Regions from separate parts of the Hathewaya histolytica genome, predicted to be linked through region 3. Evidence: a T-box and tRNA genes for the amino acid it is inferred to sense, from the RefSeq annotation. Region 3 holds a T-box; the other regions hold tRNA genes.
The links. A T-box is a leader RNA that pairs with one kind of tRNA and senses whether it is charged. The one in region 3 lies ahead of proS (proline--tRNA ligase), so its partner is inferred to be a tRNA-Pro.
Positions count from the first base shown of each region.

Region 1: it encodes a tRNA-Pro, which carries the amino acid that the T-box ahead of proS (proline--tRNA ligase) is inferred to sense. The anticodon was not compared.
Region 2: it encodes a tRNA-Pro, which carries the amino acid that the T-box ahead of proS (proline--tRNA ligase) is inferred to sense. The anticodon was not compared.

Region 1 covers NZ_LR590481.1:1,527,403-1,532,992, forward strand. The annotation lists gene FGL08_RS07505 (hypothetical protein) at 1-70, opposite strand, end outside; gene FGL08_RS13405 (hypothetical protein) at 85-249, opposite strand; gene FGL08_RS07510 (DUF2935 domain-containing protein) at 312-1,238, opposite strand; gene tnpA (IS200/IS605 family transposase) at 1,443-1,916, opposite strand; tRNA gene FGL08_RS07520 (tRNA-Pro) at 2,087-2,162, opposite strand; gene spoIVA (stage IV sporulation protein A) at 2,227-3,705, opposite strand; gene FGL08_RS07530 (NAD(P)H-dependent glycerol-3-phosphate dehydrogenase) at 3,780-4,784, opposite strand; gene der (ribosome biogenesis GTPase Der) at 4,777-5,590, opposite strand, start outside.
Region 2 covers NZ_LR590481.1:2,513,079-2,518,668, forward strand. The annotation lists gene spoVG (septation regulator SpoVG) at 1-285, opposite strand, end outside; gene purR (pur operon repressor) at 439-1,254, opposite strand; gene murC (UDP-N-acetylmuramate--L-alanine ligase) at 1,524-2,897, shown strand; gene FGL08_RS12160 (hypothetical protein) at 2,993-3,301, shown strand; tRNA gene FGL08_RS12165 (tRNA-Pro) at 3,353-3,428, shown strand; gene FGL08_RS12170 (HAD family hydrolase) at 3,584-4,234, shown strand; gene FGL08_RS12175 (2-phosphosulfolactate phosphatase family protein) at 4,258-4,965, opposite strand; gene mnmL (tRNA modification radical SAM protein MnmL/YtqA) at 4,993-5,590, opposite strand, start outside.
Region 3 covers NZ_LR590481.1:507,707-513,296, forward strand. The annotation lists gene FGL08_RS02345 (S8 family serine peptidase) at 1-3,369, shown strand, start outside; T-box leader at 3,428-3,648, shown strand; gene proS (proline--tRNA ligase) at 3,716-5,152, shown strand; gene FGL08_RS02355 (ABC transporter ATP-binding protein) at 5,363-5,590, shown strand, end outside.

The DNA.
Region 1 (5,590 bases), 1.0 Mb from region 3:
TTTGAATATCTCTTTTTATATTTAAAAGCTTATATCCTTCTTTCCCATATTTTTCTATATCGTTACTCATATGTTTTCCTTTCTTTAATCATTCTTCTTTTGAATAATCTTATTTTGTATCTTTGTTATATCCTCACCACTTAACCCAGTTTCATTTGTTACCTCTATAAAGCCTATACCTTTCCCTAATAAATGTTTAGCTTTTTCTACAGCTTTTTCATATTCCCCTTTTGGGAAGTTCTTTTGCATATTACCCCTCCTCCTATGTTTTAATCTCATACTTATACTTTCCTTTAAGGAATAATTTTATGCTATTTTATTTCTTCTAAAATTCTAATAAAATGATTTGCTTCTCTTAGTACGTGATCAGAAAGAAGCGGATCTATTATACCCCTGATTTTGCAGCACAAAATTCCTTCTGTTGCTTCCTGCTTGAACCCCCTAAAATCTTTAGTAAGTTTTAAAGAGTCCCTAATATTTTTTTCTAAACAATTCTTTTCATGCTTCATTTTGTATTCTAATCTATGATACTTCTTAGCAAATTCTTCTGATTTATTTATTAATTTTCTCTCATTCCTATCTAATAATCCCGAAATAAAGCCTCCATGTTCCTCCATTATATGGTTCCAAAAAAGTAATTTTTCTTTTTTCAACATACTTTCTTTACAATGTTTATTATGTTCTAGATTTAACACTAATTTTCTATAGAATTCTGCCTCCATTTTTACGTGATGTAATAAGCTAGGATAAATATTAAAGAAAATTTTGCAGTCTATAAATTTTTTATATATAAATTCTTTAAAATATATAACTTCCTTTAAAAATTTTAACACTTCACAATTAAGCCTTTCTACCTCATGTTCTATATCATCTTCACATTTTAATGGAATATACTCTTCTACATAGTTCTTTTTTAAAATCATATATTGAGCCTTTGTTAGGTTAATGTCTATTAGATCTCTATTGTATTTCATAGATTTAATTTCACACTTCAAAGTATATGGGGTTATAAATTCCCCATATTTAATTGTGTTTTTATGAATATGTCCATTACTTAAATATATGGTTCTACAAAAAATCTCCCTAGCTCTTTCGCTTAATTGCAAATTCTTATTAATTAAAAATTTCTCCTTCTTATTAGTTGCATTTCTAATAAAATATAAATGTTCTTTCATTATTCTCATAAAAAACAAATTACATTGCAAAGATTTAGAAACATAGGTATTCTGCCATTTCATATAAAAACTCCTTAATATTATTACTCACTTTTAATATATTCAAAGTTTTAAAATTGTTACATCTATAAATTTTTATAAGTCAGGACCACCCGTAAAACGGGTGGCTTGCTTTAGCCCTATAAGGGCATATTACTGGCTGTGCTACTCGCACATTGAACGGCTTGCCAACCGCAAAATTTTTACAGGCTACCCCTAAAAGGGGTATTATTTTTTGCCTTGTTTTACTGGCTTACCCGTAAACGGGTCTATATATTCTTTTAAACTCATCTGTTCATATGCTATATCTTCTTGTATCTGATTCTTTATATATTCCTCTATAACTTTTTTATTTCTACCAACTGTATCAACATAATAACCCTTACACCAAAATTGTCTATTTCCATATTTATATTTTAAATTTGCATGTCTATCAAATATCATCAACGAACTTTTTCCTTTTAGATATCCCATAAATTGAGATACACTTAGTTTTGGTGGTATACTTACAAGCATATGTATGTGATCTTTGCACGCATTTGCTTCAATTATTTCTACTCCTTTATGTTCACATAGCTTTCTTAATATTTGTCCTATATCTGCTTTTATCTTCCCATATATTACTTGTCTCCTATACTTAGGTGCGAAAACTATATGATATTTACAATTCCACTTGCTATGTGCTAAACTACTATTATCCATATTGGATATACCTCCTTTGTTTAATGATTGTGGTCGGCAAACCTACTTTCATTTTACATTGGAGGTTTTATTTTTTCTACTCATAGCTAAAAGCTTTTTAGAACCACAGGTATAACCTGTGGTATTCATAATACAAAAAAACAATAAGTATATACATACTTATTGCCTTATGGTCTGAGTGGCGAGACTTGAACTCGCGACCCCAAGAACCCCATTCTTGTACGCTACCATCTGCGCTACACCCAGTTAATATTCAAAATACTTATTAATATTTATAGGCAACTTGATTTTTCAAATTGCCTATAAATTATTATAATATTATACAGATAAGTCCTCCATTACCCTCATTAATTATCTTTTCAAGGGTTTTTTGTATTTTAATTTGAACATCCTCAGGCATTTTATATAATTTTTTCTGAAGACCTTCTTTAACTAATACTTCAAGAGACTTACCAAACATATTACTTTGCCAAATTTCAGATGGATCATTTTCAAATTGCTCTAAAATAGACTTAACTAGTTCTTCGCTTTGTTTCTCTGTACCCATAATAGGAGATACTTCTGTTTGAATATCTGCTTTTATTAAGTGTAGTGATGGTGCACTAGCTTTTAATTTCACCCCGTACCTAGTTCCCTGTTTTACAATTTCAGGTTCTTCTAGTCTCATTTCAGATAATTGAGGAGCTACAAGGCCATATCCCGTTTCTGTTACATCTCTTAAAGCACTCTTTATTTTATCATATTCTTTCTTAGCCTCATAAAAATCACTCATAATACCTAAAAGTTCACTCTCACCTTTAATTTCACATTCACTAACTTCGCTTAATACTCTATAAAATAAATCTCCTTTAGGATTGAGGTCAATACTCGCAGTACCATCACCCATATTTATCTCATTTAGCCTAGATCCTTTTAGAAAATCAAACTCCTCTACCAATCTAAATGATTGTTTAACATCCCTAAGTTTAAAAATATTCTTACATAGGTCTTTTACAACATTTAAGAAATCAACTTTAAGCCAATGTTGAGGATTAAGATTTTCTATCCATTCTGGCATGTTAATTTTAATTTCTTTTACAGGAAATTCTTTTAAAATCTTTTCAAATATAGTTTTAATATGTTCTTCTGTCATGTTTAGAGCATCTATTATTTGCACCGGTACATCATATTTTTCTTCCATAGATTTTTTTATCTCTAAGGTTTCTTCTGCTTCAGGATGTTTTGTATTTAAGACTACTATAAAAGGCTTATTTATAACTTTTAACTCATTTATAACCCTTTCTTCTGCCTCAATATAATCATTACGGTTTATTCCAGTTACGCTACCATCTGTAGAAACTACTACCCCTATAGTAGAATGCTCATTAATAACCTTTTTAGTGCCTATTTCAGCAGCTTCTTCAAAAGGTATTTCATAATCATACCATGGAGTAGTGACCATTTTAGAATTACCTTCTTCTTTGTGCCCTAAAGCTCCCTTTACTATATACCCTACGCAATCTACCATTCTAATTTTAAATTTAGTATTTTCATCAAACCCAATTTCTACCGCTTCGTTAGGTACAAACTTTGGCTCTGTAGTATGAATGCTTTTCCCGGATGCACTTTGAGGCAATTCATCCTTAGCCCTTTCTTTTTTATGTGGATTATCTATGTTAGGTATTACCATAAGGTCCATAAACCTCTTTATAAAAGTAGACTTTCCAGTTCTCACAGGACCCACTACCCCGACATAAATATCACCTTGAGTTCTTTCCGCGATATCTTTATATATATCAAATTTTTCCAATATATATACCCTCCTATATACGTTCTAACAGTATATATATATTGAGTATGAAAAATATTTATAACCAAATTTTATTAAAAATCTATTATTTCATCTTTCTTGTCTCTAGTCATAAGATCTTTTATGCTTTCTTTTACGTCCCAGTTTTTATAAAGTACATTATATAAAGCTTCTGTAATTGGCATTGTAACCCCTATTTTTTCTTTTAGCTCATATATAGACTTGCAAGCTCTAATCCCTTCTACTACCATACTCACTTCACTGCAAGCCTCTTTCATAGACAAGCCCCTTCCTATTAATATACCTGCCCTTCTATTTCTACTATGAAGACTTGTACAGGTTACAATTAAATCACCCATACCTGTTAAACCATAAAAAGTTTTAATGTCACCGCCAAGCTTAGTGCCTATTCTAATTATTTCACTCATGCCCCTAGTCATTAGTGCAGCCTTAGCATTATCACCGTATCCTGCCCCATCTAAGATACCAGCAGCTAGAGCAATAATATTTTTTACCGCACCACCTAGTTCAACACCAATAATATCATCATTAGTATATACCCTTAATTTATCATCCATAAATAAGTTTTGAACTTCTTCTGCTTTTTCCCTTTGTTTGGAACATGCTACTATAGCCGTAGGTGTACCTATACTAACCTCTTCTGCATGACTAGGTCCTGACAATATGACAACTGGATTATATGGAATCTCTTCTTCAATAATTTGAGACATTCTTTTTAAAGTACCTTCCTCTAATCCTTTTGCAATGCTTATTAAAATAGTATCCTCTCTAACTAATTTAGAAATTCTTTTGCTATACTCACGAATTAAATGAGAAGGTAAGGATAGGATAACATATTCAGAATCTTTTAAGGCTTTCCCTAAATCTAATTCTCCCCTTATATTTTCCCCTAAGGTTATTTTGTTTAAATATTTCGAATTTTTATGATTTAAGTTTATATCCTGTATAACATCCTTATTTCTATCCCAAATAACTACATCTAAATCCTTTTTTCTTGATAATACTATGGAAAGAGCAGTTCCAAAACTGCCCCCTCCTATAAAAGTAGCTTTACGCATTCTTGTCATTCCTCTCTCTAAAAATAAACTTAATTCCAGTACCCTTAAAATCAAATCCTAATCTTAATTGATTTTCTAAATACCTTCTATAAGAGAAATGTACAAGTTCTGGATCATTAACAAAGAAAATAAATGTTGGTGGTTTTATTCCAACTTGAGTTACATAGTATATCTTTAATCTTCTTCCCCACATAACTGGAGCTTCTTGCATCATAACAGCTCTACTAATAACATCATTTAATAGACCTGTTGGTACTCTATAACAATAATTATCATAACACTTTTTGACAGTTTTCAAGACCTTATGTACCCTCTGACCTGTCTTAGCGGATATAAACATATATTCAGCATAAGGCATGAAATTAAGTCCTTGTTGTAATTGCTTAGTATAAATATCAAGAGTCTTATGATCTTTATCCATTATGTCCCATTTATTTACTACAATTAAAATGGCTTTATTTTGATCATGAGCAAATCCAATTATCTTCTCATCTTGCTCTGTTAACCCTTCTTCAGCATCTATTACAAGAATACATACATCCGCTCTTTCTATGGATGCTAAACTTCTGATTACACTGTATCTTTCTATTTCTTCTTTAACCTTACTTTTTCTTCTTATGCCAGCTGTATCTATTAATATGAATTTGCCATCTTCAGTTTCAATATAACTATCTATTGAGTCACGAGTAGTTCCAGGTATATTACTAACAATATTTCTAGTTTCTCCTAAAATTTTATTTATAAGAGATGATTTACCAACATTAGGTTTCCCTACTACAGCAATTTTAACTATGTCTTCTTCAGCA
Region 2 (5,590 bases), 2.0 Mb from region 3:
CTCGCATTGACATTCTTCTGTTTCAGTTTGATTTTTAACCTTTTCATATTCCGATAAAATAGAATCTTGTATTTTTTGTCTTGTATCAGTATTTATTGGATGAGTGATATCTTTAAACTCTCCATTAGGTGTTTTTCTGCTTGGCATAGCTATAAAAAGTCCATTCTTTCCTTCTATAACCTTAATGTCGTGTACAACAAATTCTCCGTCGAAGGTTACTGATACAATAGCCTTCATTTTACTATCTGCAGAAATTTTTCTTATTCTTACATCTGTAATTTGCATAGGTCCACCTCCAAAACAGTTACTTTATATATCTATTCTCTACAAATTACATTTTTCCTTCTAATTGTTTAAAAAATTCTAAATTTTTTTAAATAACTAGAAATGTTTTTGTAAAATTACAGTGTTGTACATATTATACTATTTAAATTAATTTTATTTTTTACATGAAGGTAGTAAAATCGCTTCTCCTTCTTCCGTGATACCTTGAAATTGCACTAGGGATATGTAATCTTTTACTAATTTTTCCTTATCATCTATTTGTTCTATCAATACTCCTATACCTAAGAGCTCACATTGAAACTCTGTAAGAAGATTTATTATACCCGTAGCAGTTCCTCCACCTTTCATAAAGTCATCTATAAATAAACACTTACTTCCTCTATCTATTGACTTTGTGGAAAGTGTCATAGTTTGGATTCTCTTAGTAGATCCAGATACATAATTAATACTTACCGTTGTACCCTCAGTAACTTTAGTGTCATGCCTAACTATAACCAGTTTAACACCCAAGCATTTTGCCACCTCATAAGCTAATGGAATGCCTTTAGTCTCAACTGTTATAACACAATCTAAATTTAAATGATTAAACTTTGACGCTAAAATAGCTCCTGCCTTGGTTATTATCCTCGGATTATAAAGTAAATCCGTCATATAAAGAAAGTTACCTGGTATTATTCGATTTTTATCCATAAGCATAGTACACAACTCTTCAATAAATTCTTGTCCTTCCCTATCACTTATTTCTGGTATATATTTTATACCCCCTGATGCCCCAGATACTGTTTCTATTTTTCCCATGGAAAGTTTACCTAAACATTCTCTTACTATGACAATATCTTCACTTATAGTAGATTTTGCCGCATTTAAAGTATTCGTAAAAGTATTTAAGTTTATTATCCTATTAGGATTTTCAATTAAAACCTTTGTTATCGCAGCTACCCTTTGATTTCTAGTAAACTTATTTTCCATCAACATCACCTTTAAAAAATTTTTAACGAATTATTTCCGTATATATGATAAAATTATTCATGTTTTATATTATATTTTACATCATTAAAATAATTTTAACCATAAAATAGTTAAATTTTTAATTTATTTTTTATAATTTCTCTTTTTTGTGTTGCTTTTTATAACATTTGTATATAATTATTAATGTAATAATTATATTAGTAGCGTATATTCTTATTTATAGTTTTTATATATAAAATATAATTTTAATATATTAGGGAGTGATTATTGTGTCTTTAAATTGTATAAACTACGCTAACAAAAAAGTTCACTTTATAGGTATAGGTGGAATAAGTATGAGCGGACTTGCTGAAATTTTACTTAAAGATGGGGTTAGCGTTTCTGGTTCTGATATGAAGGAAAGCCATATTACTGAAAAATTAAGAGCATTAGGTGCCTCTATATATATAGGTCATAACGAAAAGAATGTAGAAGATAAGGATGTCATAGTATATACTGCTGCTATTTCTTCTGATAATCCTGAACTAATAAAATCTAAGGAATTAAACCTAATTATGTATAATAGGGCAGAATTCCTAGGTGAAATAATGAAAAGTTACAAATACAATATAGCCGTATCTGGTACTCATGGAAAGACTACAACTACTTCTATGGTATCCCACATAGCTTTAAGTGGTAAATTAGATCCAACAATACTAGTGGGTGGGGAGCTAGACATAATAAAAGGTAATATACTAGTTGGAAATAGTGAATATCTTATAACTGAAGCGTGTGAATACAAAGAATCTTTTCTAAAATTTTATCCTTATATAGGCATTATATTAAACATAGATGCTGATCACCTAGATTATTATAAAGATATAAATCACATAAAGGAGGCCTTCTCAAAGTTCATAGATATTATCCCTAAAGATGGCTACTTAATAGCTAATGCAGAAGATAAAAATATTATGAGTATAATTGATAAGGCTGAATGTAATGTTATGACTTTTGGTATAAATAATGGAACGTTACGAGCAAAAGATATAGTATTTAATAATAATGGAAATGCATCTTATACTGTATCTATGGATGGAGAAGACTTATTTAGGCTAAACCTATCCGTTCCTGGAGAACATAATATACTAAATTCTCTATCCACTATTGGATCTGCTTTAAGCTTAAACATACCATATGAAGATATAAAACATGGATTAGAAAGTTTCCATGGAACCCATAGAAGGTTTGAAGTTAAAGGTGTCAAGAATGGTGTAACTGTTATAGATGATTATGCTCATCACCCTACAGAAATATTATCTTCTATTAAAACAGCCTTAAAATATCCTCATAATAAAATATATTGCTTATTCCAACCACACACATATACAAGAACTTATTCATTATTTAATGAGTTCTGTAGTTGTTTTGATGGAGTGGATAAACTTCTAGTTGCTGATATATATGCTGCAAGGGAAAAAGATACAGGTCTTGTTCATTCCAAAAATCTTGCACAGAAGATTAAAGAAAAAAATATAGATACACTTTATATGCCAAGTTTTGAAGCTATGGATAAATACCTAAAGGACAATTGTACCGAGGGTGATTTAATATTAACTGTAGGTGCTGGAGATATAAACAAGGTTGGAGAAAGTTATTTAAAATAAATTAAATAAAAAAATATAAATATAATAATAAAAACCACCACTTTGGGAAAAATATATATTAATAATTATATAAAACTCGAAATGGTGGTGTTTTTGTGAAAAACTTTATTATCTCAGGATTCTTAGATTTAATATTAGTACTAATATCATATTTTATCTTCAGAGCAATAATAAATGGTCCTACGAGACACAAAATATACGAAAAATTAATGAGCTCATTTGCTAAATTTATAATTTTTCTTTTTGTAGTAACTGTTGCCATTACAGGAATTACAGCTGTAATACTTTATAAAACCCGTTATATTCAATATATAAATATAGTTACTCCTGCCTTAGTATCAATCTTTGTAGGTTTTGTTGTATCAACTGTACCTACTCGTGGATATGAAGAGCAAAAAAATTAAATACCTTTGTTGACAAGCTACAATTAATTTAGTATAATTGTTCTTGTCTTTCGGGGTGTGGCGCAGATGGGAGCGCGCGTGGTTTGGGACCATGAGGTCGCAGGTTCAATCCCTGTCACCCCGACCAAAGGATCACTTTTAGTGGTCCTTTTTATTTTTTATAATATTATTTAAATTATAAAAACTCCATATTTCCCTTACGTGGACTCTTATTTTATCATTAAATTAGTAAATAAACATGATATACTAAATATATTATTATATTTAAGAGGGGATTCTAATATGTTAGATAATATTAATGGTGCTATATTTGATTTAGATGGAACTCTAATCGACTCTATGGATATATGGGCTAAAATAGATATGGATTACTTAAATGCTCACAATATATCTATGCCTAGTGATTTAAGAGATGCAGTAGAACATTTAAGTTTTGAAAAAACTGCCTCATATTTTAAAAAGAGATTTAACTTACCCTATAGTGAAAAAGAAATTCAAGACCAGTGGTTTACTATGGCATTAGAAGAGTACTCTAGAAATATTAAACTTAAACCTGGTGTTAGAAAACTTTTAGAACTTTTAAAACGTCGTAACATAAAAATAGCTCTAGCAACCAGTAACTGTACACCATTAATATATGCCTGCTTAAAACCTAAAGGTTTACTTAACTATTTTGATGTAATTACAACAACAAGTGAAGTTTCAAAAGGAAAATCATTTCCAGACATATATCTTCATACCGCAAAAAAATTAGGCATATCTCCAGAAAATTGCATAGTTTTTGAAGATATCTTGCCTGCCATAAAGGGTGCTAAAAAAGCTGGCATGAAAGTTGTTGCAATTTTTGATACCTTCTCAGAGTCCCAGAAACTAGAAATAGAATCTATTGCAGATAAATATATAAAAGATTTTAATGAATTATTAACTACATAAATAAAATAGTTCCCTAAAGGGAACTATTTTATTTCGCCACCTATACACTGTGGAACTTTGTTTATTATATCTTTCTGCATACAATACTTCAAATCTTCATTCAATCCCAAATTCTTTAGTCTTTTGTAATGATATGCTTCTTTAACAAAGCTAAGTATATCTTCATGATTCTTATAAGATATAAACGCAGTCTTTGCAATGTCACTTAATTCCACATCATTTTTTATCTCTATAATTTTCTGCATTATGTACCCTGCACATATGAAATCATCCATAGAAAACTCTCCATCTGTGCCAGAATTAACTATCACTAAGTCTTGTCCTAGATTACAAACCTTCTTTGCAACTGCTCTTGCATTTATCATAGCTCCTATAAACACATTATCAGCATATTCACAATTCCTTATAGCCCTAGTACCATTACTGGTTGTAATAATTAAATTTTTACCTTCTATAATCTCCCTAGAATACTCTAGAGGAGAATTAGAGCAGTTAAAGCCTTGTATTTTAAGAGCATTCCTTTCACCACCTAAAATACACGCTCTAGTGCTAATATCCTTGTAACTAAAAGCTTCTTCTTTAGAGAGAACAGGAATTACCTTTGAGCATCCATTATTTAATGCAGTTACAATTACACTTGTTGCTCTTAAAACATCAATGATTACTACATTTTTTCCTTCTATCTTTTCCTTTCCTATATAATCTGCAGATATAATTAAATCTATTTCCATATTATTATTCCCCCTTTTGAGTCTAAACTATAAACTTTTATATTTCTTGCCCTGAAATATATCTTCATCCTCCAACTTTTTATCTATAGCGTTTAATACTTCCCATTTTCTTAGACTCCACATAGGGCCTATTAGTAAATTTCTCGGTGCATCCCCTGTAAGCCTATGTATTACTACAGAAGGTGGAAGTAAGGTTATAGCTTCACATATGACTTCTAAATAATCATCCATAGTCATAAGTTCTAATTCACCATTATTATATAGTTTCACCAAAGATGTTCCCTCCATTAAATGAAGAAGGTGAATCTTTATACCTTGTATATCCATATTAGCAAGATACCTTATAGTATCTAACATATCATATTTACTTTCGCCAGGTAACCCAAAAATCGTATGTACAACTACATCTATATTTCTGGCTCTTAAATCTTTAACTGCCTTTTCAAAAATTTCTAGTTCGTACCCTCTATTTATTAACTTAGCTGTACTTTCCTTTGATGTTTGAAGGCCCAATTCAACCCATGTATAAAGTTCCTTATTATAAGATGAAAGTAAATCTAGTACATCCTCTTCTAGACAATCAGGTCTTGTGGCTATAGCTAATCCCACTACCCCCTCTTTTTCT
Region 3 (5,590 bases):
TCAACTATAAATGATAATAAGTATGCGAATTATAGTGGAACTTCCATGGCAACACCGTATGTTGCAGGAGGTGTGGCACTTATAAAACAAGCTATAGAGAAGTCTAATGTTAAAATAAATGAAAGTGAAATTTCAAGTTTTGTAAAAAATAATATGATAAACACAGCTAAAGTTTTAAATAATGGAAAAGTACCTTATTCCCCAAGAGTGCAAGGGGGAGGGCTAATTCAAATAGAAAAAGCTATTAATAATAAGGTTATAATAATGGATAACACAGGCAAAAGTGCTGTTTCCTTAAAAGAAATTGGGAACAAAAAGGAATTTGAACTAACATTAAATAATTATGGTGATAAAGAGGCTGTTTACCAGTTACAAGAAGGAATTGTATATACAGAGGATGAGAATATACCATCTGCACTAAGAGTAGAAGGTGCAAAATTAAAATACTCTAAAAAAGAAGTTAAGATTAAACCTTACGGAAGAGAAAAAGTAAAGGTAAGCTTAGAAATTCCTAAAAGCTTAAAAAGAAATAATTTTGTAGAAGGTTTCATAGAGTTTAAGTCTAAAACGGATAGTAATCCCTCTTTATCAGTACCATATATGGGGTTCTATGGTGATTGGGGTGAACCAGAAAATATAGACAAACCTCTTTGGGAGGATCATAGATTTAATGGTTCTGCAGTAACTAGTAATTTATTTTTTCTTGATAAAGAACTTGGAGAAGATGAATCTCGTAGCACAGAAGATAAAAGGTTTATAGTTCCCGAAGATATAGCTTTTTCTCCAGATGAGGATGGGTTTTATGACTATGCTGTGCCAGCTTTATGTGTTCTTAGAAATCTTTCCGAATTAAAGGTTGATATATTAGATAAGGATAAAAATTTCCTAATGACTTGTGGAAATAAAAAATTCATACCAAAAACTCTTGAATTAGGTAAAAATGGTCGTAGTAAATTTAGAGACTTAGCATGGGATGGGAAAATATATGATAAAAACACAGGAAAAAATGTAACAGCAGAAGATGGTCAGTATTATATGAGAATAACTAGTAAGGCAGTGAGTCAAAATGCTAAATCACAAAGTTTTGATATGCCTGTAAAGGTAGACAAGACAAAGCCAGATATAACTATATTATCAGGAGATAGAACAGATAATGGAGAGTACACGTTAAAGTGGAAAGCTGAAGATAAAGGAGTAGGAATTAGAAGACCAGAAGAAGGAACTCTAACTGGGGAACCTCAAATTTTCATTGATAATATGGAATTTGATATTACTGAAGAAAATTTAAAGCAAGATGCCAATGGAGTATTTAGTGTGAATTTAGATTTAGGGGAAGAACCTGGTTCAAGGATTATTACCTTAATTGTAAATGATAATATTTTAAATGCACAAGTTGTACAAAAAGTAGTAGGTGTAAGTGAAAAACCTAAAAAGTTAGAAGCGGTTTTATTGGATATACATGAAGGAATGGAAGTTACTAATGAGTATATGGTAGATAACAAATACGTTGTTACAGGAAAATTAACTTCCAATGTCAACAAAGTTATAGTAAATGGTGTTGAGGGAGAAGTAATTAAGGCAGAAAAAAGATTTGAAGCTAAAATAGATCTTAAAGAAGGAAAAAATAATATAGATATAAAAGCATACGATAATGACAATAAAGAAATATTCTCAAGTAATTTTAATATAATTGCTCATATAACTCCACCAGAACTAGAAATTTCAACAGAAGAGACCATACTTCCATATTATCATAAAAAAGTATTTGGAATGATAAATACAAATAAAGATAAAATAAAAATAAAAGGAAAGGTTAATTTAAAAGACAATATAGAAAGTGTAGAGATAAACTATGATAGTATAGATTTAGACAAAGAGGGCAGATTTGAAAAAGAGATAGAACTAAAGCAGGGAATAAATGAAATAACAGTAGTTGCTAAAAATAATATGGGTGTTATAAATAAAAAAATATTAAAAGTTGTAGCTGATTATAAAAAAGAGAATTTTAAATTTAAAGTAGAGAATCTAGATATAATTAGAAATGAATATGAGAATTTAGAACCTAATACTTTCTTTGGAAAAGGAAAAGATGAATCAAAGAGTGATGGAAAAGATGATTCACAAGGATGGTTACAATTAAGAGTTAGTACAAATAAGGATACTAAATCAGTTAAGATTAATGATGAAGAGATGAAAAAAGAAAATATAATGGAATATACTAAAAAGGTATATTTAAAACAAGGACTAAATAAGATACGCCTTTATATTGAGGATACAAAGGGAAGTGTCATAGCTAACTTTGCCACTAATATCTACTATGATTCTGAAAGTCCTGTTATAAGACTAAAATCTCCTAATATAGTGAAGGGTAAAATATATACCAATAAAAATACTATTACCTTAAAAGGCGATGTGGCAGATAATACCCTAGGGTATAGATTCTATATAAATAGAGACCAAGTATTAAATGTAGAACAATATGGTAACTTTGATTTAAAAAATACTAGGAGAGAGTTTAAAAAAGATATTAGGGTTAAAAATGGTGATAAAATAGAGTTACATGCAAAAGATATATGTATGAATGAAACTTCTCAGTATTATGAAGTAGTAGTGGACAAGGCTAAGCCTCAAATTAAAGTAACAGGATTGGAAGAGGGAAAAGTTTATAAAGAGGGAAGTAAAATAGTTCCTTCAATTACCACTAATAAGGAAAGTGCATATATAGAAGCTTATTTAGACGGTAGCACAAACCCATATAAAGGAGAAATTATAACTTCAGTAGGTAAACATGAATTATTAATAAAAGCTAGAGATTTAGCTGGTAATGAATCCGTTGAAGTAGTTAGATTTAGTATTAAAAAAGAGAAAAATAAAGATAATAATGGAGATAATACTAACAATACAAAAGACAAAGATAGTAAGGATAAAAAAGAAAATAATAATAAGGTAAATAATAAAAATAGCAAAGATAATAAAAGTGGTAAAGAGGGTAAATATAATAATAAAAGTAATAAAGATAAAGTAAATAAAAATAGTTCTGCACATAATAAGAGTGAAAAACTATTTAATGCTAAAAATAATAATATTACTTTAAGTGGGCATAATTATGCTTCTAATAATGGAACCACAAGCTCAAATTTAAAGTTTACATCTTTAAATAAAAATCTCGAAGATGAAAAAGAAAATAAAGATACTAAAGATAAAAAAGAAAATAGTATAAAAGAAGATGAATCTAAAAAGAATAATAATAATAATACAAATGCACAACTAAAAAATAAAGAAAATAAAAAATATATGGTTATGCTTATGGGATTTGGAGTATCAGTTTTAGGCTTAGTAGGAGTTTACCTATATAGAAAGAAACATTAAAATTAATTGACATAATTATATTTACATCATATAATTTAATAATATAAAAATACTAATTTTAAAGACTATGAAGAGGAATAGTAAAAATCCAAACTTTTTTCAGAGAGAGAATCGTATGCTGTGAGATTCTTAAAAGAAGATTTTGAACCAGCCTTGGAGTTCTGTACCGAAATAATAGTAGGCTACAGCGGTAAATCCGTTAATTATACGAGAGAATGTATTTTACATATAAAGTACATTAACTAGGGTGGCATCGCCGATTATACCTCGGTCCCTTTATGGGACTGAGGTTTTTTTATATGCAAATTTAGTATTTAAAATAAATCACAACAAAGGAGAGATAGTAATGGGTAAGGATAAAAAACTCGTAAAAGATATTACATCAAGAGATGTTGATTTTGCTCAGTGGTATACAGATATAGTTAAAAAAGCTGAATTAGTTGACTACTCAAGCGTTAAAGGATGTATGATTATACGTCCTTATGGCTATGGAATATGGGAATTAATCCAAAAGGATTTAGATGAGAGATTCAAAGCAACAGGTCATGAGAACGTGTATATGCCAATGTTTATACCAGAGAGTTTACTTCAAAAGGAAAAGGATCATATAGAAGGGTTCGCTCCAGAAGTTGCATGGGTAACTCATGGTGGAGAGGAAGAATTAGCAGAAAGATTATGCGTTCGCCCAACATCTGAAACTTTATTCTGCGAGCATTATGCTAAGATTATTCAATCTCATAAAGACCTTCCAAAGCTATATAACCAATGGTGTTCTGTTGTAAGATGGGAAAAAACAACTCGTCCATTCTTAAGAACAACTGAATTCTTATGGCAAGAAGGTCATACAGTTCACGCAACATTAGAGGAATCTAGAAAAGAAACTATAGATATGCTAAATCTTTATGCAGATTTCTGTGAGAATGTACTTGCAATTCCAGTAATTAAGGGTCAAAAAACTGAAAAAGAAAAGTTTGCAGGAGCAGAAGCAACTTATGCAATAGAGAGTTTAATGCATGATGGTAAAGCTCTCCAAGCTGGTACTTCACACAATTTTAGTGATAACTTTGCTAAAGCATTTAATATTAGATATTCAGATAAAGAAGGAAAACTTCAATATGTTCATGAAACATCTTGGGGAGTTACAACAAGATTAATTGGAGCAATCATAATGGTTCATGGTGATGACGATGGGCTTGTATTACCACCAAGAATTGCACCAACTCAAGTTATGATAGTGCCAATAGCGCAACATAAAGAAGGCGTTTTAGATAAAGCAAGTGAGTTAAAAGAAAGACTTGCAAAGAGTGTTAGAGTTAAATTAGATAGTAGTGATAAAATGCCAGGCTGGAAATTTGCAGAGTGTGAAATGAAGGGTATTCCAGTACGTGTTGAAATAGGACCAAAAGATATAGAAGCAAATCAAGCAGTACTAGTTAGAAGAGATACAAGAGAAAAGATAGTAATATCTTTAGATGAATTAGAAAATAAAGTTCTAGAATTATTAGAAGATGTTCAAAATAGTATGCTAGAAAAAGCAAGAGCACACAGAGATGAGAACACTAATATTGCACATACCATAGAAGAAATGGTTGATATTGCAGATAATAAGCCAGGATTTATAAAAGCAATGTGGTGTGGAGATAGAGCTTGCGAAGATAAGATTAAAGAAGAAACAGGCATAACTTCAAGATGTATACCATTTGAGCAAGAAAAACTTGGAGATACTTGTGTATGCTGCGGAAAGAGTGCAGATAAAATGGTTTATTGGGGAAGAGCATATTAATTTTAAGATATGTATTTTAAATTATAAAAGCTTAATTAATAAGAGCATAGATATATGGATTATTTTCATATGTCTATGCTCTTTTATATTGATAAGTAGAAAATTGTGGGATAGAATGTATTTATGGGAAGTTAGATACTGGAAATGTAAGTTATAATGCATATAAACTAAAATGTACTTAACTTTGAAAAATAAATGGGGAGGATGCATATGGAGTTACAGGGGAAAGATTACACAATAAAAGATATAATACTCATTCAATTTAAGTATTCACCACTGAATGCAATGATTATGGCACTTCAAGTAATCATTGAAAGTATAGTTCCTAGCTTGCAGATACTAGTAACGGCTAAGTTTTTGGATACTGCAATTTTAGTAGTTAGTGGTAAAGGCAATCTTAGAGATATATTTATGCCATTATCTATAATAATAATATTT